DNA from 3 places in the Halomonas sp. HNIBRBA4712 genome. Region 1 is predicted to be linked to each of the others. Evidence: predicted binding sites of a transcription regulator. Region 1 holds the regulator's gene; each other region holds the start of a gene.
The links. The regulator sigma-54, encoded in region 1, starts transcription at its own class of promoters, with help from an activator protein. The targets are predictions, from matches to a motif close to TGGCACNNNNNTTGCTNT.

Region 2: the regulator sigma-54 is predicted to act here: its motif matches at 4,463-4,480, upstream of ACGK9R_RS11650 (amino acid ABC transporter substrate-binding protein).
Region 3: the regulator sigma-54 is predicted to act here: its motif matches at 4,833-4,850, upstream of glnL (nitrogen regulation protein NR(II)).

What each region holds. Positions count from the first base shown of each region.
Region 1 covers NZ_JBIFXR010000002.1:464,153-471,956, forward strand. Annotated here, with positions in the region: gene ACGK9R_RS06580 (ABC transporter ATP-binding protein) at 1-354, opposite strand, end outside; gene ACGK9R_RS06585 (KpsF/GutQ family sugar-phosphate isomerase) at 620-1,606, shown strand; gene ACGK9R_RS06590 (KdsC family phosphatase) at 1,681-2,211, shown strand; gene lptC (LPS export ABC transporter periplasmic protein LptC) at 2,229-2,852, shown strand; gene lptA (lipopolysaccharide transport periplasmic protein LptA) at 2,855-3,346, shown strand; gene lptB (LPS export ABC transporter ATP-binding protein) at 3,357-4,106, shown strand; gene ACGK9R_RS06610 (RNA polymerase factor sigma-54) at 4,212-5,627, shown strand; gene hpf (ribosome hibernation-promoting factor, HPF/YfiA family) at 5,708-6,016, shown strand; gene ACGK9R_RS06620 (PTS sugar transporter subunit IIA) at 6,021-6,491, shown strand; gene rapZ (RNase adapter RapZ) at 6,536-7,423, shown strand; gene ACGK9R_RS06630 (HPr family phosphocarrier protein) at 7,482-7,751, shown strand; gene ACGK9R_RS06635 (hypothetical protein) at 7,781-7,804, shown strand, end outside.
Region 2 covers NZ_JBIFXR010000005.1:163,000-170,803, forward strand. Annotated here, with positions in the region: gene ACGK9R_RS11625 (glutathione S-transferase family protein) at 1-359, shown strand, start outside; gene ribA (GTP cyclohydrolase II) at 392-1,027, opposite strand; gene hemE (uroporphyrinogen decarboxylase) at 1,189-2,310, shown strand; gene speE (polyamine aminopropyltransferase) at 2,307-3,167, shown strand; gene ACGK9R_RS11645 (amino acid ABC transporter substrate-binding protein) at 3,265-4,290, shown strand; gene ACGK9R_RS11650 (amino acid ABC transporter substrate-binding protein) at 4,543-5,568, shown strand; gene ACGK9R_RS11655 (amino acid ABC transporter permease) at 5,649-6,839, shown strand; gene ACGK9R_RS11660 (amino acid ABC transporter permease) at 6,856-7,804, shown strand, end outside.
Region 3 covers NZ_JBIFXR010000001.1:143,666-151,469, reverse strand. Annotated here, with positions in the region: gene ACGK9R_RS00785 (heme-binding protein) at 448-867, shown strand; gene ACGK9R_RS00780 (VOC family protein) at 869-1,393, shown strand; gene ACGK9R_RS00775 (entericidin A/B family lipoprotein) at 1,593-1,727, shown strand; gene ACGK9R_RS00770 (YqiA/YcfP family alpha/beta fold hydrolase) at 1,730-2,245, shown strand; gene glnG (nitrogen regulation protein NR(I)) at 2,281-3,711, opposite strand; gene glnL (nitrogen regulation protein NR(II)) at 3,708-4,766, opposite strand; gene ACGK9R_RS00755 (DUF4124 domain-containing protein) at 4,966-5,487, opposite strand; gene glnA (glutamate--ammonia ligase) at 5,590-6,996, opposite strand; gene ACGK9R_RS00745 (hypothetical protein) at 7,713-7,804, shown strand, end outside.

The DNA.
Region 1 (7,804 bases):
CATGGCGTCCGGTAGATCGGTGTGCACTCGAAGCGGAAAAGCGACGTTCTCGAACACGTTCAAATCCGAGAACAGCGCGCCGCTTTGAAACAGCATCCCCATGCGCTTTCTAAGCGCGAACAGCGCCTTGCGCGACAGCGTGTGCACGTTCTGACCATCGATCAACACCCGCCCGCGATCCGGCGTAAGCTGGCCGCCGATCAGCTTCAGAAGCGTCGTTTTACCCGTGCCGCTGGGGCCCATGATAGCGGTCACCTGCCCGCGCATGATGCGCATGTTCACGCCGCGAAAGATATCGTGTTCGCCGCGGGAAAAGTGCAGATCCTCGATTTCAATGAAAGGCATTTCGGACATGAGTGGACGAACCCTCCTCCAGGATACAAGGCGAGCGAACCATCGCTAACGTAGGGGATGCGGGCTCATCTAAACCGGCAATCAAAAAAAACAGTGTTTTCGAATCATAGCGAACAATCCACTTTAACGCTACCGCCTACCCTCTTCACGCTTTGGTGTCAGACGTTTAGCGCGCCAATTGGACTATTTGAAATGGCCGTACCTTTGCCCGCTCGCAAAATGTTATTCTTGCCCGCTCACTCGCGACATCTTCAATGAGGCCTTCATGCCAGCGTCACTTGGCTCTCAAAGCACCCTGCGCGAAAGCGCCCTGCGCACGCTCTCGATCGAGCAGGCCGCCATCGGCGAGCTTCAGGAGAAGCTGGATGAGCAGTTCGACCACGCCTGCGCGCTGATTCTCGCCTGCCACGGACGCGTGGTGGTCACCGGCATGGGCAAGTCCGGCCACATCGCTGGCAAGCTCGCCGCCACGCTCGCCAGCACCGGCACGCCGGCGTTTTTCGTCCATCCCGGCGAGGCGAGCCACGGCGATCTGGGCATGATCACCCGCGCCGACGTGGTGATCGCACTCTCCAACTCCGGCGAAACCGCCGAAGTCACCGCTCTATTACCGCTGTTGAAGCGTTTGGGCGTACCGCTGATCAGCATGACCGGCCGCCCCCACTCCACGCTTGGCACCCACGCCGACGCTCACCTCGACAGCGGCGTTGCGCGCGAGGCGTGCCCGCTCGATCTCGCCCCTACTAGCTCGACCACCGCGGCGCTGGCGCTCGGCGATGCGCTGGCGGTGGCACTTTTGGAGGCGCGCGGCTTCACCGCCGAGGATTTCGCGCTGTCGCACCCCGGCGGCAGCCTGGGCAAGCGTCTGCTTTTACGGGTGAAGGATTTAATGCACAGCGGCGAGCGCCTGCCGGTGGTCGCGCTGGGCAGCCCGCTACGCGATGCGTTGCTGGAAATTACCCGTCAGGGGCTCGGTTTCACCTGCGTGATCGATGAACAAGGCCGCCTGGCCGGCGTCTATACCGACGGTGACCTGCGCCGCACCCTCGATGAACATCACGATCTTCGCGATGTCAGCGTCGATGCGGTCATGACCCGCCCTGGTAAGCGCGTGCGCCCGGAGATGCTCGCCGCCGAGGCGGTGCGCCTGATGGAGGATAGCCGCATTACCGCGCTGGCAGTCGTGGATGAGCACGAGCGCCCCGTCGGCGCCCTGCACATGCACGACCTGCTCTCGAGCGGCGTAATCTAAGCGCTCGGGTCGTCCTCGCACGACGCCTTGCATCACTACTTTCTTTACTTTTTGACAGACCCACTGGAGAGACCATGGCCGTACCCGACGCTTTGAATGACCGCCTTCGCAACGTTCGCCTGCTCGCCATCGATGTCGATGGTGTGCTCACCGACGGCCGCCTCTACTTTCAGGCCGACGGCATCGAAATCAAGGCATTTCACACCCAGGATGGCCACGGCTTGAAGCTCTTGAAGCGCGCGGGTTTTCATGTAGCGCTGATTACCGGGCGCGACTCGCCCATGGTCAGCCAGCGCGCCGCCGCGCTCGGGATCACCCACGTCCACCAGGGCGTCGAGGACAAGCTCGCCACTCTGAAGGCGCTCTGCTCGCGGCTGTCGCTCGAGCTTGACCAGGTCGCCTACTGCGGCGACGACCTGCCGGATCTCAAATGCATCAAGCGCTCCGGCGTCGGCATCACCATGCCCAACGCGCCGGATTACATGCATACCCACGCCGACTGGATCACCGATGCCCTCGGCGGTCACGGCGCGGTGCGTGAAATCTGCGATACGCTATTGATGACCCAGGGCCACTGGGACGCCGTCATGGACACCTATCTTTAACCGACCGAGGAAACGCGATGCCGGGCTCGACGGCAGGACGCATCAAAAAGCGCCTTTGGATGCCTGCGCTAGTGATTGCGCTGGGCGCCTGGCTCGTATGGCTCGACCCGGGCGGGCGCGAGGCCCTCGAGGTCGACCCCGAGGTGCAGCGCGAAGAGCCGGGGCACGTGCTCGATAACGCAAGGCTGACGCTTTTCGACGACACCGGCGCGGTGTCTCAGCGCCTCGAGACGCCGCAGCTTATTCACACGCCCCAGCAGGCGCTGACCGAAATCGAGGCGCCAGAGGCCACCCTGTTCGATTCCGAACAGCGCCAGTGGCTGGCCAACGCCGATCGCGGCATACTGCAAAACGAGCGCCAGACGCTGGTAATGGAGGGCAATGCCCGCCTGCTCGCCCCGGATGAAGGGTGGCAGCTCGATACCGAGCGTTTTGTCTACGACGGCCGCGAGCGCCACGCCTATACCGAGGCGCCCGCGCTTTTACAGCAGCCGCCGCAGCGTATGAGCGCCGAGCGCATGGATGTCTGGCTCGACGAAAGCCGGGTGCGCATGAGCGACAATGTGCGCGGTACCCACCCACCGGTGCCGGCTCGGCCCACGACCGATTCGTCCCCCCAGGACCTCAACCCTCAGGAGTAATCATGCACGCTTATTTTCGCATCGCACTGCTCGGCCTGGCTCTGCCGCTGACCGCTCTGGCCCAAACCAGCCAGGCGCCCGTCGAAGTGGAAGCCGACCGGCTCGATCTCGACCAGCGTGCAGGCACCGCGGTCTATTCCGGCAACGTCAACATTCGCCAGGGCGAGATGCAGATTCGCGGCGACCGCGTCGAAATCACCCGTAACGACGCTGGCGAGCTGTCGCAAGCTACCGCCACCGGCGAGCGCGCCTACCTGCGCAACCAGCTCGAAGGCGAGCCGGCGCCGATGGAGGGCTGGGCGCGGCGCATCATCTATCACGTCAGCGAGCGCCGGGTCGAGTTGATCGACCAGGCCGAGCTCACCCAGCGAAGCGACCGCTTTCGCGGCGGGCGGCTCGAGTACTTCATCGACCGCGAAGTGGTGCAGGCGCGCTCCGACGTTAGCGGCAGCGACAACCAGCGTATCCGCATGACGCTGCAGCCCGCACAATAGGAGAGCCACCGTGTCGAGCACTACATCCGAGGCGGTAAAGACGCTTCACGCCCGCCATCTGGCCAAGAGCTACAAACGCCGCCGGGTGGTGAAAGACATCAACCTTGAAATCGAACAGGGCAGCGTCGTCGGACTTCTGGGCCCCAACGGCGCGGGCAAGACCACGTCGTTTTACATGATCGTAGGGCTGGTCAAGGCCGACGCCGGCTCGGTCGGCATCGACGCGCTGGATTTATCGAAGGCGCCGATGCACGAGCGCGCCAACGCCGGGATTGGCTACCTGCCCCAGGAAGCATCGATCTTTCGCAAGCTTTCGGTGGCCGACAACATTCTGGCGATTCTGGAAACGCGCAAGGATCTCGACCGGCACGCCCGCCAGGAGCGCCTGGAGCAGCTACTGGAAGATTTTCATATCACCCATATTCGCGACAACCTCGGCATGAGCCTCTCCGGCGGCGAGCGTAGGCGGGTGGAGATCGCCCGGTCGCTCGCCACCGACCCGGCCTTCATTCTGCTCGACGAACCCTTCGCCGGGGTCGATCCGATCTCGGTGGGCGAAATCAAATCGATCATCCTCGCGCTCAAGGCGCGCCACATCGGCGTGCTGATCACCGACCACAACGTGCGTGAAACCCTGGACATCTGTGATATCGCCTACATCGTTGGCGACGGCCACATCATCGCCAGCGGCAACGCCGATGCCATTCTCAACAACCAAAAAGTGCGCGAGGTCTATCTGGGCGCGGACTTTCGCCTCTAACCCGGTGTCAAACATAAAGTTCCGTTTACTGGCATATTTATTGCACTTGCGTCTTAACGCCACTCGCTCTAGTGTGGAGCTTTACCCGTAACGAGTGGTTCTTCGATGGTCATGAAAGCTTCCTTGCAGCTGCGGGTAGGCACGCAGCTGACCATGACACCGCAACTGCAGCAGGCCATTGCCCTGCTGCAACTCTCGACGCTGGATCTGCGTCAGGAGATTCAGCAGGCGCTCGACGCCAACCCACTGCTGGAGCAGGAGGACGAGTTCGGCGAGGAACGCACGGTCGAAACCGCGGAAACCGAGTGGGAAGAGCACATCCCCACGGAGCTTTCGACGGACAGTGAGTGGTCCGACACTTACCAGGACATGGCCGGTGCCGGCGCCTCTTCCGAGGGCCCGGATTTCGAGCGCCAGGCGGCGGGCCAGAGCCTGCAGGGCCATCTCCTATGGCAGCTGGCGATGACCGACGTCACCCCGCGCGACTATGCCATCGCCGAGAGCCTGATCGACGCGCTGGATGCCAACGGCTACCTGACCCAGCCGCTCAACGACATTCGTGAAGGGCTCAAGGCGCAGGGCCTTGACGGCTTGAGCCAGCGGGAAGTGGAAAACACCCTGCTGCGCATGCAGCAGTTCGAACCCACCGGCGTCTTCGCCCGCGACTTGCGCGAGTGCCTGATGCTACAGCTCGCAACGCTCCCCGACGACACCCCGCTGCTTATGCAGGCCAAACGCCTGGTGCGCCAGTTTCTCGAGGCGCTGGGCAAGAACGACCTGCGCCTTCTAAAGCGCCGCCTGAGCCTCGATGACGAGCAGCTCGACGAGGTCATCGGGCTGATTCGAAGCCTCGACCCGCGTCCGGGCAGTGCCTTTGGCGCCACGCACCAGAGCTATATCACGCCGGACCTGGTGGTGCGCCACGACCAGGAGGGCTGGCACCTGGAGCTCAACCCGGAGGCCCTGCCCAGGCTTCGCGTGCAGCCGGATTACGCCAGCCTCATCAAGCGCGCCGACAAGAGCCAGGACAATCAGTTTCTAAAAGAGCACCTGCAGGAGGCGCGCTGGCTGATCAAGAGCCTGTCGAGCCGTAACGACACGCTGTTGCGCGTCGGCCGTGAGATCATCACCCGCCAGATCGGCTTTCTCGAGCAGGGTGAAGAGGCGATGAAACCCTTGATACTGGCCGATATCGCCGAGGCGGTGGAGATGCACGAGTCGACGATCTCGCGGGTCACGACGCAGAAATACATCCACACCCCCCGCGGCGTGTTCGAGCTCAAGTACTTCTTCTCAAGCCAGGTGAGCGGCCAGGACGGCGGTGACAGCCACTCGAGCACCGCGATCCGCGCTCGGCTCAAGAAGATGATTCAGGATGAAACGCCGGGCAAACCCCTGTCGGACAGCCACCTGGTGTCGCTGCTCGAAAAAAGCGGCATTAACGTTGCCAGGCGCACCGTGGCCAAATACCGCGAAGCGATGGGCATTCCCTCTTCCAGCGAGCGCCGGCGCCTGCGCTAGGCGAAACTTGTCGCCGGGGCTTTGCAATGGCGGAAAAAGGGTTACAATCGAAGTACAGTCCTGGCTAAAGGAGCACGCCAATGCAAGTGAACATTACGGGCCATCACCTGGAACTGACCGACGCCTTGCGTGACTACGTCAACGAAAAGCTCGAGCGTATCGAGCGCCACTACGACAACATCACCACCGTTCAGGTGACGCTGTCGATCGAAAAAGAGCGTCAGCAGGCCGCTTGCACGCTCCACGCCGCCGGGGCCGATCTTCACGCTGAAGCTCAGGACAACGACATGTATGCCGCCATCGACGCGCTTGCCGACAAGCTCGACCGCCAACTGGTAAAACACAAGGAAAAAGCACAGGCCCGCGCCCAGGGCGCCGGCGTGCGTTGAACCAATGACCCTGGAAAGCATACTCCCCCCGGAACGCGTGCTGTTCGACGTCCCCGGGGGCAGCAAAAAACGCGTGCTGGAGTTCTTCAGCACTTTCATCGCCCAGAATACGCCCAGCCTCGACAGCCAGGAAGTCTTCAGCCGGCTGATTGGCCGCGAGCGTCTTGGCAGCACCGGCATCGGCAACGGCGTGGCCATCCCCCACGCCCGAAGCCCACACTGCAGTGCGCCGATCGCGGGCTTTCTAAAGCTCGCCGAGCCGGTCGACTTCGACGCCATCGACGGCGACCCGGTGGATCTCGTGTTCGTACTGCTGGTGCCGGAAGAGGCGGACGACACTCATCTTGCGCTTTTGGGTCAGGTCGCCACTATCATGAATGACGCCGGAACCCGCGCCCAGTTTCGCAAATGCGAAAGCCAGCGCGAGCTTCTCGAGCTTGTCACCGCGCGAATTCGCGAACACGCCGCAAGCTAAGCCGGCTCGACGCTCTCCTGCCCCATTGACCGAAGAGGCATTCGATGCAACTGGTGATCATCAGCGGCCGCTCCGGGTCGGGGAAATCCATTGCGCTTCAGGCGCTCGAGGATCTCGGCTACTACGCCATCGACAATTTGCCGGCGATGCTTCTGGGCTCGCTGGTCGAGGAACTTGGCCAGCAGGGCGAGCGTACCCACCTGGCGGTCAGCATCGACGCTCGCAACCTGCCCACGGCACTCGAGCGCTTTCCCGCACTGCTTCAGGATTTGAAGGCTGGCACCACGCGGGTGCAGGTGATCTATCTGACCACCGATGCGCGGACGCTGCTCGAGCGCTACTCGGCCACGCGGCGGCGCCACCCGCTGACCCGCGACAGCAACATGACGCTCGAGGAAGCGATCGCCAAGGAAGAAGAAACGCTGTTCGGCATTCGCGAACTGGCGGATCTGAGGATCGACACCTCGCGGCTCACGGTGCACGATCTGCGCCGACGTATCACCGACCAGCTCGGCCACGAGCGCCAGAGCCAGCTGACGCTGACGCTGGAGTCCTTCGGCTATAAGCGCGGCGTGCCGCTCGATGCCGATATCGTGTTCGATATTCGCTGCCTGCCCAACCCCTACTGGGACCCGACGCTACGCCCCTACACAGGGCGCGACGAAGAGATCATCGCTTTTCTGAAGGGCTATCCGGTGGTCGATGAAATGGGCCAGGACATCACCGACTGGCTCGAGAAGTGGCTGCCCGCCTACCAGCAGAGCCAGCGAAGCTACATGACCGTTGCCATCGGCTGCACCGGCGGCCAGCACCGCTCGGTCTATATGGTCGAGCAGCTCGCCCGCCAGCTGCAAAAGCGCCGGGCTCACGTTCAGGTTCGCCATCGCGAACTGGGGCTACACTATTCGCTAAGCGAGGCGACGCCGTTCTGACCAACGCGGGCCGTCGGTCTTGCTTACAACAAGGAATCGCTTGAAAGAAGGAAACAGGGTGGCGCAGAGATCCTTGACACTGACCAACCAGCGCGGCCTGCACGCACGTGCTGCGACCAAGCTCGTGACCTGCGCCCAGCAGTTCGAGTCGCGGATCCACGTTTACCGCCAGGCCCAGAAGGCGGATGCGGCCAACATCATGTCGCTTTTGATGCTGGCCGCGCCCTGCGGTACGGCGCTGACCGTCGAAGCGATCGGCGAAGATGCCGAAGCGGCGCTTGACGCTATCCAATCGCTGTTCGACTCACGCTTCGACGAAGGCGCTTGAGGCACCCCACTCACCCATCGAGCAACCCCATGCAGCTGATCCAGACCGGGAAG
Region 2 (7,804 bases), on a different contig from region 1:
CGTTCGTGACCACCGAACTCGAGCAACCGCTTTGGCAGCAGGCCAAGCACACGTTCGCGCTGCCCGAAGCCAAGCGAGTGCCTGCCATCGTTCCCACTTGCGCCTGGGAGTTTCAACGTGCGCTTGATGCGCTGGAGCGCCGCTTTCAGGGCCAGCGCTTTCTGGTCGACGCCCACTTCACCCTGGCGGACCTGTTCCTGACCCATACGCTGGGTTGGGCGCAAAGCATGAAGTACCGTCTGCCGGAGGCGCTCGAGGACTACCGGCAACACCATTGCCAGCGCCCGGCCATGGCGCGTGCAACGGCGCGCGAGAAAACCGCCACCGATGCCCCCTCGGGCAATAACCCAGCCGAGTAGAGCGAAGCCCCGGGGCCGCGCCCGAGCGCCGTTTACTCCTTGCGCTCGATATCCACGTCATCGGCCTGGGTAAAGTCGTCCAGCGCCATCATGTGGCCTAGCTTACCCGCCTTGGTGGCCAGGTACTGCTCGTTGTGCGGGTTGAGGCCGGTGGTGATCGCCAGGCGCTCGACGACGTTGACGCCGTCATCGGTGAGGGCGGCCACCTTGCGCGGGTTGTTGGTCATGAGCTTGAGCGCCTGGATGCCCAGGTGCTCGAGCATCGGCACGCAGAGATCGTAGCGGCGCAGGTCGGCACCGAAACCGAGGCGCTCGTTGGCCTCGACGGTGTCGGCGCCCTGGTCCTGGAGCTGGTAGGCGCGAATCTTGTTCAAAAGGCCGATGCCGCGCCCTTCCTGGCGCAGGTACAAGAGTACCCCGCGCCCCTCTTCGGCGATCCGCTTGAGCGCCTCCTGGAGCTGATAGCCGCAGTCGCAGCGCATCGAGAAAAGCCCGTCGCCGGTCAGGCACTCCGAGTGGACCCGCCCGAGCACCGGCGCATCGCTTGCGACATCGCCAAGCGTGAGCGCGACGTGATCCTTGCCCGTCGCATCGTCTTCGAAGCCGTGCATGGTGAATGTGGCCCAGGGGGTGGGCAGCCGGCAGGCGGCAATGAAGCGAATGGTCACGGATTACCTCGCAAATCGGCGTGGGCCGTCAACGATGTGAGTAGAAAGGCGCGCCAGTTTAGCAAAAAGGCGCGCCGGTCTCACGGTCTCGCGGCAAGGGCGGCTATCCCGAGCCCCGCCGCTCGCCTACAATGGGGCAAATTTCTCAAGAGCCGGCTTTCATGTCTTCTGTCACGCCCCCCGTCTTACACAACGACCGCTTTCTTCGCGCGCTGGCCAAGGAGCCGGTGGATCGCACACCGGTGTGGATGATGCGCCAGGCCGGGCGCTATCTGCCGGAGTACCGCGAGCGCCGCGCCCAGGCGGGCAGTTTCATGGATCTGTGCCGCAATCAGGATTTCGCCTGCGAGGTGACCCTGCAACCGCTTGAGCGCTTCCCGCTCGACGCGGCGATCCTGTTTTCTGACATTCTGACCATTCCCGACGCCATGGGCCTGGGGCTCTACTTCGTGACCGGCGAAGGGCCGAAGTTCAGAAAGACCGTGCGTACGCCGGAAGAGGTCGCAGCACTTGCCGTGCCCGATGTCGAACGCGATCTGGACTACGTGATGCGCGCCGTCTCCACCATTCGCCGCGAGCTTAACGGCCGCATGCCGCTGATCGGCTTCTCGGGCAGCCCCTGGACGCTGGCCACCTACATGGTCGAAGGCGGCTCGAGCAAGGATTTTCGCCACCTGAAAACCATGCTCTACGACACCCCGGACGCCATGCACCAGTTGCTCGATACCCTGGCCCAGGCGGTGACCGACTACCTGAACGCCCAGATTCGCGCCGGCGCCCAGGCGGTGCAGATCTTCGACACCTGGGGGGGCTCGCTCTCCACTCCGGCGTACCTGGAGTTTTCGCTGCGCTACATGGAGCAGATCGTCTCGGGGCTCATTCGCGAGCATGAAGGGCGCCGCGTGCCGGTGATCCTGTTCACCAAGAACGGCGGCCAGTGGCTCGAGGATATCGCCTGCGCCGGCGCCGATGCTCTCGGCATCGACTGGACCACCGAACTCGGTGATGCGCGCGCACGCGTGGGCCATAAGGTGGCGCTGCAGGGCAACCTGGACCCCAACGTGCTGTTCGCCCGCCCGTCTGCGATTCGCGCCGAGGTCGCTCGCGTGCTGGAAAGCTACGGGCACGGCCCCGGCCACGTCTTCAACCTGGGCCACGGCATCAGCCAGTTCACCAATCCGGACAACGTCAGCGCCTTCATGGACGCGCTGCACGAGCTGAGCCCGCAGTATCATCAAAATCAGCATCAGAATCAGAACCAGAGCGACGGAGAGGCTCGATGAGCGATTTGAATCAGGACCAGTGGTTTACCGAAGTGTTCGACAGCCACGGCAGCGCCTTCGCGCTGAAAATCAGCGAGAAGCTGCTCGACGTGCAGAGCGATTATCAGCATCTCGAGGTGTACGCCACCGAGACCTACGGCAACCTGATGGTGCTCGACGGCTGCGTGATGCTCACCGACCGCGACAACTTCCTCTACCACGAGATGATCGCCCATCCGGCGCTCTTCACCCACGAAGACCCGAAGCGCGTGGTGATCATCGGCGGCGGCGACTGCGGCACGCTGAAAGAGGTGCTGCGCCACGAAGGCGTGGAGAAGGTCACCCAGATCGATATCGACGAGGAAGTCACCAAAGCTTCCAGGCGCTTCTTTCCGGCGCTGGTCGAGTCCAATGACGACCCGCGCGCGGAGCTTGTGTTCGCCGACGGGGTGAAGTGGGTCGACGAGGCAGCAGATGAGAGTATCGACGTGCTGATCATCGACTCCACCGACCCGGTGGGCCCGGCGGAGGGGCTATTCAAGACCGACTTCCTCAAGCGCTGCCACCGGATTCTCAAGCCCGGCGGCGTGCTGGTGCAGCAGAGCGAGTCGCCGCTTTATCACTCGAGCTCGATCATTCGCGAACTGCGCGGCGACATGCTGGCGGCGGGCTTTCAGAGCGTAGCCACACTGCCCTTCCCGCAGCCGGTGTATCCCTCCGGCTGGTGGAGCGTGACGCTCGCCGGTAAAGGTGTGAGCGTTGAACGCTTTCGCGAGGAGGCCGCCGCCGACCACGAAATGCCGCTACAGTACTATACGGTGGACGCCCATCGTGGCGCCCTGGCACTGCCGCCGTTCATGCGCGCCGCGTTCGCCTGATATCGAGCGCCGCCAGTACGCTGACGAGGCCGGGCACTGCCCGGTCTTTTTTTGTCCTTTTCGCGGATCACACGAACTCTTCACAAGGGAAATAACAATGAACAACGTGTATCGATTCAACGGCGCAGCCGGTGTACTGGCGGCGGCGCTTCTTTTGCCGGGGCTTTCGCTTGCCAGCACTCTCGAGACGGTCAAGGAGCGCGGGTCGCTTCGCTGCGGGGTCAACGCCGCTCAGCCCGGCTTCTCGGCGCTGGACGACGAGGACACCTACCAGGGACTCGATACCGACATCTGCCGGGCGGTGGCCGCCGCGGCCCTGGGTGAGGGCGCGCGGGTGGAGTTCGTGCCGCTGGACTCCGTCGAGCGCTTCGCCGCATTGCAGTCCGGTGAAATCGACGTGCTCGCTCGCACCACCACCTGGACCTCCACCCGCGACACCACGCTGGGCATCCATTTCACCGGCGTTAGCTATTACGACGGCCAGGCGTTCATGGTGGCAAGCGACCTGAACGTGCAAAGCGCCCGAGAGCTCGACGGTGCGGCGGTCTGCACCCAGTCCGGCACTACCAGCGAGCTCAACCTCGCCGACTACTTCCGCCGCCACGGCATGGAATTCGACGCGGTGGTCTTCGATGCCCCGGAGCAATCGATCATCGGCTTCGAAGAGGGGCGCTGCGACGTGCTGAGCTCGGATGCTTCGCAGCTCTACGCCCAGCGGATGCAGCTTACGGATCCGGACATGGCGGTGGTACTGCCCGAGGTGATCTCGAAAGAGCCGCTGGGTCCGGCGGTGCGCCAGGGGGATGATCAGTGGTTCAACATCGTCAAGTGGTCGCTTTTTGCGCTGCTCAATGCCGAGGAGCTGGGCGTCACCCAGGCCAACGTGGATGAAAAGCTCGAGGACGAAAATCCCGAAATCATGCGGTTGCTGGGCCGTGACGGCGAGTTCGGCGAGGGCATGGGGCTCGAGGCGGACTGGGCGTATCAGATCGTCAAGCAGGTCGGTAACTATGGTGAGGTCTTCGAGCGCACCGTCGGCGCGGGCTCAGCGTTTAATATCGGCCGAGGCTTGAACGCCCTGTGGAAAGAGGGTGGCGTTCAGTATGCGCCGCCGATTCGCTAGGCTCGTTGCGCTATTTACCTGTTTTTGCTGAACGATTTTCAAACAGCTGTTTGGAAGGCGCCCCAAAAGAGGGCGCCGCGTAGCCGATTACGCACCGTTTTACAGCACCACTTTGGTCCTAACGTAGGCGCACTTGCGTTGAAAAGCGCTGAATGAGCCAACATGCCCTTTCTGGCATCTTCCTTGCTAGCGTTAGGGTGGCGTATATCGACACCTGTAACGATATTCCAATAACGAAGACGGGAAACCACCATGTTCAACAAGAAAAACGCGGTACTGCTGGCCTCCGCTGGCGCTCTCACCCTATCCGGCGTTGCGAGCGTTCAGGCGGACGTATTGGAAGATACGCGCTCACGAGGCGCCGTCCAGTGTGGCGTGAGCGACGGCCTGCCGGGCTTCTCCGCGCCAAACGACAGCGGCGAGTGGCAGGGGCTCGACGTCGACATCTGCCGCGCCGTCGCCGCTGCAGTGCTGGGCGATGCCGACGCGGTGAACTACATCTCGCTCAACGCCGTCGAGCGCTTCACCGCGCTGCAGTCCGGCGAAGTCGACGTACTTTCGCGCAACACCACCTGGACCACCACCCGCGACACCACTCTGGGCCTCAATTTCACCGGCGTGACCTTCTACGACGGTATCGGCTTCATGGTCAACCGCGATCTGGGCCTTAGCGGCGCTGACGAGCTCGACGGCGCGGCGATCTGTATCCAGTCCGGCACCACTACCGAGCTCAACGTGGCCGACTACTTCCGCGCCAACGACATGGCCTTCGATCCGATCGTCTTCGATACCTCCGAGCAGACCGTGGGCGGCTTCCAGTCCGGGCGCTGCGACGTGCTGACCTCCGATACCTCGCAGCTCGCCGCGCTGCGTATCCAGCTCGACGACCCGGACGGCGCCGTGATCCTGCCGGAGATCATCTCCAAGGAGCCGCTGGGCCCGGTGGTGCGTCAGGGCGACGACACCTGGTTCAACATCGTCAAGTGGTCGCTGTTCGCCATGCTCAACGCCGAAGAGTACGGCATCAGCTCCGAGAACGTCGACGAGATGATGGACAGCGAAAACCCGGACGTCGCGCGCATCCTGGGACAGGACGGCAACTACGGTGAAGGCATGGGCCTGGAAGCCGATTGGGCCTACAACATCATCAGCCAGGTGGGTAACTACGCCGAAAGCTTTGATCGCAACGTGGGTATGGACTCGCCGCTTCAGATCGAGCGCGGCGTCAACGCGCTCTGGAACCAGGGTGGCTTTCACTACGCACCGCCGATTCGCTAAGCGTCTCGCATGACCCCGGCCCGCCGCGCACCGCCCGGCGGGCCGTTTGATGGATTCTGCCGTACCGCGGAGACGCATTCATGTCAGCAAGACCGACCGCTCGCCCGGTGGGCCACAAGCCCCCCTTCTGGCGAGACCGCGCCAAGCGCGCGCTCATTTTTCAGGTGCTGGTGGTGGCCGCCGTTGCCGCCTTTCTGCTCTATATCGTGGGCAACACCCAGCAGAACCTGGCCGCCCGGGGCATCACCACGGGCTTTGGCTTTCTCGACAACACCGCAGGCTTCGGCATCGTTCAAAGCCTGATCGACTACTCCTCGCAAAGCACCTACGGGCGCACCTTTTTCGTCGGCCTGCTCAACACCCTGCTGGTGGGGGGTCTGGGGGTACTCGCGGCGACTATCATCGGCTTCATCGTCGGCATCGCCAGGCTTTCACCCAACTGGCTGATCGCCAAGCTGGCCGCCGCCTACATCGAGATTTTTCGCAACATCCCGCTGCTTTTGCAGATCTTTTTCTGGTACTTCGCCGTTCTACGTACGCTCCCGAGCGCCCGCGAAAGCTACGCCTTTGGCGAGATAATTTTCTTGAACGTGCGTGGGCTCTACCTGCCCGACCCGCTGTTCGAGTCCGGTTTCGGGCTGATTCCCGTGGCCTTCATCGTGGCACTCATCGCCAGCATCGCGCTGATCGTCTGGAACAAGCGCCGCCACGAGGCCACCGGTAAGCGCCTGCCCGCTTACTGGACCGCCTTCGGCCTTCTGCTCGGCCTGCCGCTTCTGGTGCTGGTGGCGACCGGCGTGCCGATCACCTGGGACGTGCCGGAACTGCGGGGCTTCAACTTCCGGGGCGGCGTCACCGTCATTCCGGAATTTCTGGCGCTGTGGCTGGCGCTGTCGATCTACACCGCCTCGTTCATCGCCGAGATCGTGCGCTCGGGCGTCCAAGCGATCTCCCACGGCCAGACCGAAGCCGCCCAGGCGCTAAGCCTGCCGCGCAACCTGATCCTGCGGCTAGTGGTCATTCCCCAGGCGATGCGGGTGATCATTCCGCCTCTCACCAGCCAGTACCTGAACCTGATCAAGAACTCGTCGCTGGCGACCGCGATCGGCTACCCGGATCTGGTGTCGGTGTTCGCCGGCACCACGCTGAACCAGACCGGCCAGGCCATCGAGGTCATCGCCATGACCATGGCGGTCTATCTGAGCATCAGCTTGACGGTATCGCTGTTCATGAACTGGTTCAACGCCCGCGTGGCGCTGGTCGAACGCTAGGCGAGGATGACACTCCATGATTCACAATAAAACCATGATCGAGCAGCGCCCGGCGCCGAAAAATACCATCGGCCCCGTAGCGTGGCTGCGCGCCAACCTCTTTAATGGCCCCATCAATACGCTCTTCACGCTAGTCGGCCTCTATGTTCTCTACCTGTTGGTGGTGCCTACCGTGCAGTGGGCGCTGATCGACGCTGACTGGGTGGGCACTACGCGCGAAGACTGCTCCCGCGAGGGCGCCTGCTGGGTGTTCATCAAGGCGCGCTTTACCCAGTTCATCTACGGGCTCTACCCACGCTCGGAGCTGTGGCGCGCCAACATCGTTTTCGTCGGCTTCTTCGCGCTGATCGCCTGGCTTGCCATACCGCGACTGCCTTTCAAGCGCTGGGTGGCGGTGTTTGCGCTGGTGGTGTTCCCGGTGATCGCGTTTGTTCTGCTCCACGGCGGCTATTTCGACCTGCCGCGTGTTCCCACCCACCGCTGGGGCGGGCTGATGCTCACGCTCTTGCTGGCGTCGGTGGGCATGATCGGGGCGCTGCCCATCGGTATCGTGCTCGCGCTCGGACGGCGCTCGAACATGCCGATCGTCAAGAGCTTCTCAGTGGTGTTCATCGAGTTCTGGCGCGGCGTACCGCTGATCACGGTGCTGTTCATGGCCTCGGTGATGCTGCCGCTGTTTCTGCCCTCGGAGCTCACCGTCGATCGGCTGATTCGCGCGCTGATCGGTATCACGCTGTTCCAGAGCGCCTACATGGCGGAGGTGATTCGCGGCGGGCTACAAGCGATTCCGCGCGGCCAGGACGAAGCCGCCGCCGCGCTCGGCATGACCTACTGGAAGCGCATGGGGCTGATCGTGATGCCCCAGGCGCTGAAGATGATGATTCCCGGCATCGTCAACACCTTCATCTCGCTATTCAAGGATACGACGCTGGTTATGATCATCGGCCTCTTCGATCTTCTCGGCA
Region 3 (7,804 bases), on a different contig from region 1:
AGAGTGAGCAGACTAGCGTCCTTAAAAATCCATTTTGAGTAGCGGCTTCCTGCCATCCTGTATGTTCTGTAGCCTGCTCAAACCGATAATGGCTTGTTGAATCATTACGGTACTCCTGAATAAATAACTGCACTCATCAGGCCAACATCGCTATAAAAATACAAAAAGTCTTTAAATTCAAAAAATTAAAATAAAAATGGTTTTCAAGAACAACCCGTTTTACCGGGTTCAGGCGCCCTCACGCTGTATAGAACTGACACATGCGACATTAAATCCTGAGGGCCATGACAAGTTGACGCAGCTAGTCGGCTGGCGAAGCGTGACTGTCACGGCTACTTTTTCAGGGCGCGCTTAATTAGCAGCGCCGTAACGGCCAGGAGTGCCGCAGGGGGCCATACTCAAGCCACCCTGCATGCGTAATTCTTCAATTGATAAAAGGATTTCATCATGAGCGAGAAGACCCACACCTGGGCAAGCATTACCACCGCTGGCGCCCATGCGATCATCGAGGCGACCGTGGCGGAGGCCAGGAAGCGTGACTTCCCGGTCTCGATCGCGGTGGTCGACCGCGGCGGCTGGCTGGTGGAGTTTCACCGGATGGACGGCGCCGTCGCCGGCGGCGTGAACGGGGCGATCGAAAAGGCGATCTCGGCGGCGAAGTTCGAAGAGCCGCTGACCAAATTCTCCAAAATGGCCGCTGAAGAGCAGGATTACATCGGCAACATGCCGGGGCTGATTCCGCTGGGTGGTTCGGAGCCCTTGAAGGTCAATGGCCAGAGCGTGGGCGCCGTGTCGGTTTCCGGCGCTTTTGAGTCGCTGGAGCAGGAACTGGCCGAAGTCGCCGTCGCTGCCTTCAAGGAGCTTTAAAATGGCGAACGTTCGCGGAATCGAGCACGTCGGCATGACCGTGCCCAACATCGAAGAGGCGGAAGCGTTCTTCATCGAGGCCTTCGACGCCGATGTCCTCTACCGGGTGCTGCCCAAGTCCGCCGACGACCAGTCCGGTGAGGAAGTGGGTGCGATCAACGGTATGCCCAGGGACAACGCCCAGCGCGCCATCTCGATGCTGCGCATGGGCGGCGGCGCCAATCTGGAGCTGTTCGAAGTCTCCAAACCGACCGGCGAGCCGGCACAGATCTGCTCGCTGGGCCTGACCCACTTCTCCATCGTCGTCGACGATATCGACGCGGCAGGCCGCGCGGCGAAAGCCGCCGGCGCTACGATGTTCGAAGGCCCCCAGGACTGCTTCGACGCCGAGAGCGGCCCGGGCAACAAGCTGTGGTTTTTCCACACCCCCTGGGGCAGCCTGGTGGAGATGCTGCAGCTGCCTTCCGAGATGACCTACCGGGAAGGGGCCACCAAACGCCGTTTCATCCCACCGAAAGAGGCGTAAGCCTACTGCCTGACGTGAAGCCTGTCAGGCACACGGGGCGCGGGCACTGCCCGCGCCCCGCTGCTTTTACCTGGCCGATAAATTCCTCTTACCAAAGCGCATATTGCTGGCTAAAGTAAGGACAGGATCGCCCGGCGGGCCGGTTGCCCTGCGCCGACGCACCTCCTTACTCGTTTGACGCCACTACAGGTACTCGCCAATGAAACGCTCGATCGCTTTGGGTTTTGCGCTGTTGATGACTCTTATTCTGGTAAGCGGCTGCAACACGTTCCAGGGAATGGGACGCGATATCGAACAGGGAGGCCGGGTCGTTCAGGACGCCGCGGAGGATTGATGCTGACCCACGTCTATCTCTCGCACGGGCTCGAAAGCGGCCCTCAGGCGCTCAAGGTACAGGCGCTCAAGGGCGTGGTAGAGAAGTGCGAGGACGTTGAGGCGGTGGTCATGGACTACCGCGACCAGCCGAGCCACCAGGCGCGCTTCGAGCACCTGCTGGCCACGTTAAAGGCGCGGGGCGACGACCCCGCCCATTGCATCATGGCGGGGTCGAGCCTGGGCGGTTTCTTGAGTGCGGCCCTTAGCCAGCGCCACCCGGTGCGGGGCTGCTTTCTACTCGCCCCGGCGCTGGGCATGCCGGACTACCCGGAAACGACGGTGGAGATCAAAGCCCGGCATACGCATATCATTCACGGCTGGCGCGACGACGTGGTGCCTTGCGAGCCGGTCATCGAGCACGCCCGCCGTCAGCGGCTTTCACTGCGCATGGTCGATGACGACCACCGCCTGCACGAAAGCCTCGACACTATCCTCGCCGACTTCGAGCGCTTTCTGGCGCTGTGCCAGAAAGCGTGAGCCAACCCCGAGTGCGAGTTTGGCTCGTAATAACCTCACGCCTCGTCGGCCAGCGCCGGTAGCAGCGTTTTCAGCTTGCGGGTGAGCGTGTTGCGCCCCCAACCCAAAAGCTCGGCGGCTTCGCCCTTGCGCCCGCCGGTGTGTTTGAGCGCGGTTTCGATCAGAATGCGCTCGAAGTCCGGCACTGCCTCCTCCAGTAGATGAGTATGGCCTTCGGCCAGGGCGTGATCCGCCCAGCCGCGAAAGGCGGTGCGCCAGTCGCCGTGGGCGCCTTCCGGCGCGGCGCCGAGCGTACGCAGCTCCGGCGGCAAGTCCTCGATCAGAATTTCGCGTCCGGAAGCCATCACCGTCAGCCAGCGGCAGATGTTCTCGAGCTGGCGCACGTTGCCGGGCCAGGGCAATTTGGTGAGGTGAGTTTCGGTCTCCGGAGTCAGCACCTTGACGTCGGTGGCGAGCTCGCGGGCGGCCTCGGCAAGAAAGTGGTGGGTCAGGCGCGGAATGTCCTCGCGCCGCTCGGCGAGCTTGGGCAGATGAACGCGAATGACGTTCAGGCGGTGGAAGAGATCCTCGCGAAAGCGCCCTTCGTCGACCAGCGACTCCAGGTTCTGGTGGGTCGCGGCGATGATGCGCACGTCCACCTTGACCGGCGTGTGCCCCCCCACGCGGTAGAACTCGCCATCGGCCAGCACGCGCAAGAGCCGCGTCTGGGTCTCCGCCGGCATGTCGCCGATCTCGTCGAGAAACAGCGTGCCGCCGTTGGCCTGCTCGAAGCGTCCCTGGCGCTGAGCGTTGGCGCCGGTAAAGGCGCCCTTTTCGTGACCGAACAATTCGGATTCGATCAGATCCCGCGGGATCGCCGCCATGTTCAGGGCGATGAACGGCTTGCCTGCCCGCGGACTGTGCTGATGCAGCGCCTGGGCGACGCGCTCCTTGCCGGTACCGGACTCGCCGTTGATCAGCACCGTAATATGCGAATGCGACAGCCGCCCGATGGCGCGAAACACCTCCTGCATCGCCGGCGCCTCGCCGATGATCTCGGCGTTGAGCCCTTCCGGCACGCTGACCGGGCGCTGGCGCTCGCGGGCATGGGCGACCGCGCGGCGCACCAGCGCCAGCGCCTCGTCGACATCGAAGGGCTTGGGCAGGTACTCGAAGGCGCCGCCCTGATAGGAGGCCACGGCGCTGTCGAGATCCGAATGCGCGGTCATCACGATCACCGGCAGGTCCGGGTGCGCGGCGCGTACCCGCGCCATCAAGTCCAGCCCGTCGATACCCGGCATGCGAATATCAGTGACCAGCACGTCCGGCGGGTTGTTCAAGAGCGCGTCGAGGGCGTTATCGGCGCGCTCGATGCATTCGACCTGTAAATCCGGCTGCGCGAGCGCGCGCTCCAACACCCAGCGGATGGCGCGGTCGTCGTCGACGATGAGGACCCGTGATACGTCGGTGTGTGCCGCCTCAGTCATGATGCGTCTCCGGTAATGTGATTAACCAACGGAATTAGAAGACGAAACTCGGTCCGTCCTGGCTGTGAGTCGCATTCGATCAATCCGTGATGCTGATGCAGAATCGACTGAGCGATGGAAAGCCCCAGACCGCTGCCCTCGGCGCGGCCGGATACCATCGGGAAAAACAGCGTGGCCATCAACGGCTCGGGAATGCCGGGGCCGTTATCGATCAACCCCACTTCGCTGACCAGCCGGTGGCGCTCGGCGCCCAACGTGAACTGGCGCTTGGCGCGAGTGCGCAGAATCAGTTCCGGCGCCTCGGTCTCGGCCTCGGTCATGGCCTGAACGGCGTTGCGCGCCACGTTCAGCACCGCCTGAATCATCTGTGATTCGTCGCCGGAGAGCTCCGGCAGGCTCGGGTCGTAATCGCGGGTGATGGTGATGCCCGGATGCTCGGCCAGCAGCAGCGCGCGCACCCGCTCGAGCACCTTGTGAATATTGACCGGCGCGTGCCGAGTGATGCGATTGGGGCCCAGCATGGAGTCGACCAGATCCTTCAGCCGGTCGACCTCCTCGACGATGATATGGGTGTATTCGCGCAGCGCCGGGTCGTCGAGGTCGCGCTCCAACAGCTGCGCGGCGCCGCGAATGCCGCCCAGCGGATTCTTCACTTCGTGGGCCAGGCCACGCGCCAGCACCTTGATCGTCTCCTGGCGGGTGGTCAGCGCCTCTTCCCGGGAGATCTGCATCAGCCGGTCGCGCGGCTCCACCTCCAGCAGCAGTTCATCGGGCGAGAGCGGCGTAACCGTGTAGTCCACGGTCAGCGGCTCGCCGTTGAGCGGGGTAATGCGCGCCTCGCGCTGGGTGTAAGGGTGAAAGGCGTCGCGCGCCTTGGCCAGCACGTTATCGACACTGTCACCGCAGCCCAACAGCGTATCCAGGCTCGTGCCTTTCACCCGGCTGATGCTCACCGCCAGCAGCGCCTCGGCGGCGGGGTTCATCCAGCCAACGCGCAGTTCACCATCCAGCAGCAGCACGGCGGTGGTGAGATGTTCGAGTAAACGCTGATACATGGCGTGTCCTGAAGAGCCCTTGAAGTGCATGAATCGGCGCCGGGTTGCGCGGCGCACAAAGGTGGAGCTGCAAAAAGCGCGCCAATCGTGCAGCAATGCCGCCGTGCACGGCGTTCACGCACGGCTTTTGCGCGCCTGGGAGCTAAAGCGCGCGGCAGCGTAGCGAAGGCGCGCTGCCAATGCACTATTTTAGTGCATATCAGGGAGCGCTGACGGTGATGCTCACCGCTTCAGTGCGGTGCTGCACGCGGCCCTGAGCGTCGAGCAGTTCCGCTTCCAGCCGGTGCTGGCCCTGGGCCAGCCCGGTCAGCCAGAACGCCTCGCTATGAAGCGCCGACTGGCTCACCTCGCCGTTGAGCAGCAGCCGAATCTGGTGATCCTCACGCAGCGGCGGCTGAACGCGCACATCCACCGGCGTCATCGAATCCCTGAGCAATGCCCCGGTGGGCGGGCTTTCGATCACGAAGCGGTCATAGGGCATGAAAGGCTGGCCCGGGCGCCCCCGGGCAGGTGTGGCGGCCGGGGGTAGGGCGCTCTGCACGCTCGGCAGCGGCGTAAGCGTAACGGCCTCGCCGCCGCGCTCCGGGTTGTCGGTGTAGGTCACCCGCCCGGTCTCGTCGACCACGCGGTAGACGGTTTGCGCCAGGGCCGGGCCGGCGGCAAGCGCCGCGACCATCAGTGCCGGGAAAAGCAGTGCCCCAATAAAACGATTCGATTGCATCACGGCCTCCATAAAAAAACCCCGCCGAGGCGGGGTTTCGAGCCAATACACCTCGCGGTGATATTAGCAGCCGTACTTGCCAGCTGTACCTGGCAGCTGTACTTAGCAGCTGTAGTACATGTCGAACTCGATGGGATGCGTGGCCATGCGCATGCGGGTCACTTCTTCCATCTTGAGCTCGATGTAGGCGTCGATCATCTCGTCGGTGAACACGCCGCCTTCGGTCAAGAACGCGCGGTCGGCGTCGAGTGCTTCCAGCGCCTGGTCCAGGCTCGAGGCCACGGTGGGTACGGACTTGCCCTCTTCCGGCGGCAGGTCGTACAGGTTCTTGTCCATCGCGTCACCCGGGTGGATCTTGTTCTTGATGCCGTCGATGCCCGCCATCAGCATGGCGGAGAACGCCAGGTACGGGTTGGCGGTCGGGTCGGGGAAGCGAGTCTCGACACGCTTGCCTTTCGGGCTCGCGGTGTACGGAATACGGATCGAGGCGGAGCGGTTACGCGCGCTGTAGGCGAGCATGACCGGCGCTTCGAAACCCGGCACCAGACGCTTGTAGGAGTTGGTCGAAGCGTTGGTGAAAGCGTTCAGGGCGCGCGCGTGCTTGATGATGCCGCCGATGTAGTAGAGCGCCATTTCAGAAAGGCCCGCGTACTCGTCGCCAGCGAACTGGTTTTCACCATCCTTCCAGAACGACTGGTGCACGTGCATGCCCGAGCCGTTGTCGCCGACCAGCGGTTTCGGCATGAAGGTCGCGGTCTTGCCGTAGGCGTGGGCCACGTTGTGGATCACGTACTTCATTTCCTGAACTTCGTCGGCCTTCTTCACCAGGGTGTTGAACTTGACGCCGATTTCGTTCTGACCGGCGTTCGCCACTTCGTGGTGGTGGACTTCGACGGTCTGACCGATCGCTTCCAGGGTGTTACACATCGCACCGCGGATATCGTGGAAGCTGTCGACCGGCGGCACCGGGAAGTAGCCGCCCTTCACGCGCGGACGGTGGCCGAGGTTGCCGCCTTCCACGTCGCTGTCGGTTGCCCAGGCACCCTCTTCCGAGGAGATCTTGAACATCGAGCCCTGGATGTCGGTTTTCCAGTGAACCTGGTCGAAAATGAAGAACTCGGGCTCCGGGCCGAAGAAGGCAGTGTCGCCAAGGCCAGTGGACTCAAGGTAGGCTTCGGCGCGCTTGGCGATGGAGCGCGGGTCACGATCGTAGCCCTGCATGGTGGCTGGCTCGATGATGTCGCAGCGCAGGATCAGGGTAGAGTCTTCGGTGAAGGGGTCGAGGAAGGCGCTGCCGTCTTCCGGGCGCAGGATCATGTCGGATTCGTTGATGCCCTTCCAGCCTTCGATGGAGGAGCCATCGAACATCTGACCGTTTTCAAAAAACTCTTCGTCCACGTCCCGTGCCGGTACGGTGACGTGCTGCTCTTTACCGCGCGTATCGGTGAAACGCAGATCTACCCATTTGACTTCATGTTCTTCGATTAGCGCGAGCGTCTTGGCTGACATACTGTTCTCCGTCTCCGGTATGAGCGTGGCTTAAAGCGACTACTGTTAAGCGATCGATTAAACGTATTGTTGATACAGCCACTGTTGATACGACTGTCGATACAACAGTGGATCCGCACGGTGCGTGGAGCGCCTTGAGCTGTCGCGCCCGGGACCGGCGGTAAAATGAACCGGCTATCGTTGTAGCACGCTCGAACGCGTTTGCCTACGACGCCAGCCGTTACCTTTGTTAAAGCACGTAGCGTGCCAACTTTGCACCAATATGGCATGGCCCAATATCAAATAACTGTTTTGGAAAACAATTTTCATTCTTCAGGCTGCGCCGCAATGTTGCGTTCCCGCGCTTCGATGCTCGATCGCCTCAATAAACGGCCATCCAATGCACCAATAACAAACATAAAACAGCTTTAATGAACCAAAATAGTGCAAAAGAACTCAGCCGCTTCGCTGTAGCAGTCGAATCGAGACCGCTGGACAGCGCGTAATACTTTTAATGGCCTCTTCAATATCATGGCGCTAACGTATTGACGCCCCCAACGACACGCCGCCGGTGGTGCTCTACATCAGCGCCGGGCAGCGGATATGGTGGGCCAGCCAGTCCGCCGCGCTACCCTTTCAGTTTCAATACGTTGAAAGCGTGCCGGGCGAATAGTGGCCGATTTGCGTGAGTACAAACTACACTAAGCACATCATTCGCTCGACAAGGGATATTGAGGATGCATCAACACATCGAATGGGATGACCCCGGCAGCGCCAGCGTTTCCGCCTACTTCAAGAATGACCCCAATCACGTGGCCCCCTACCCCGG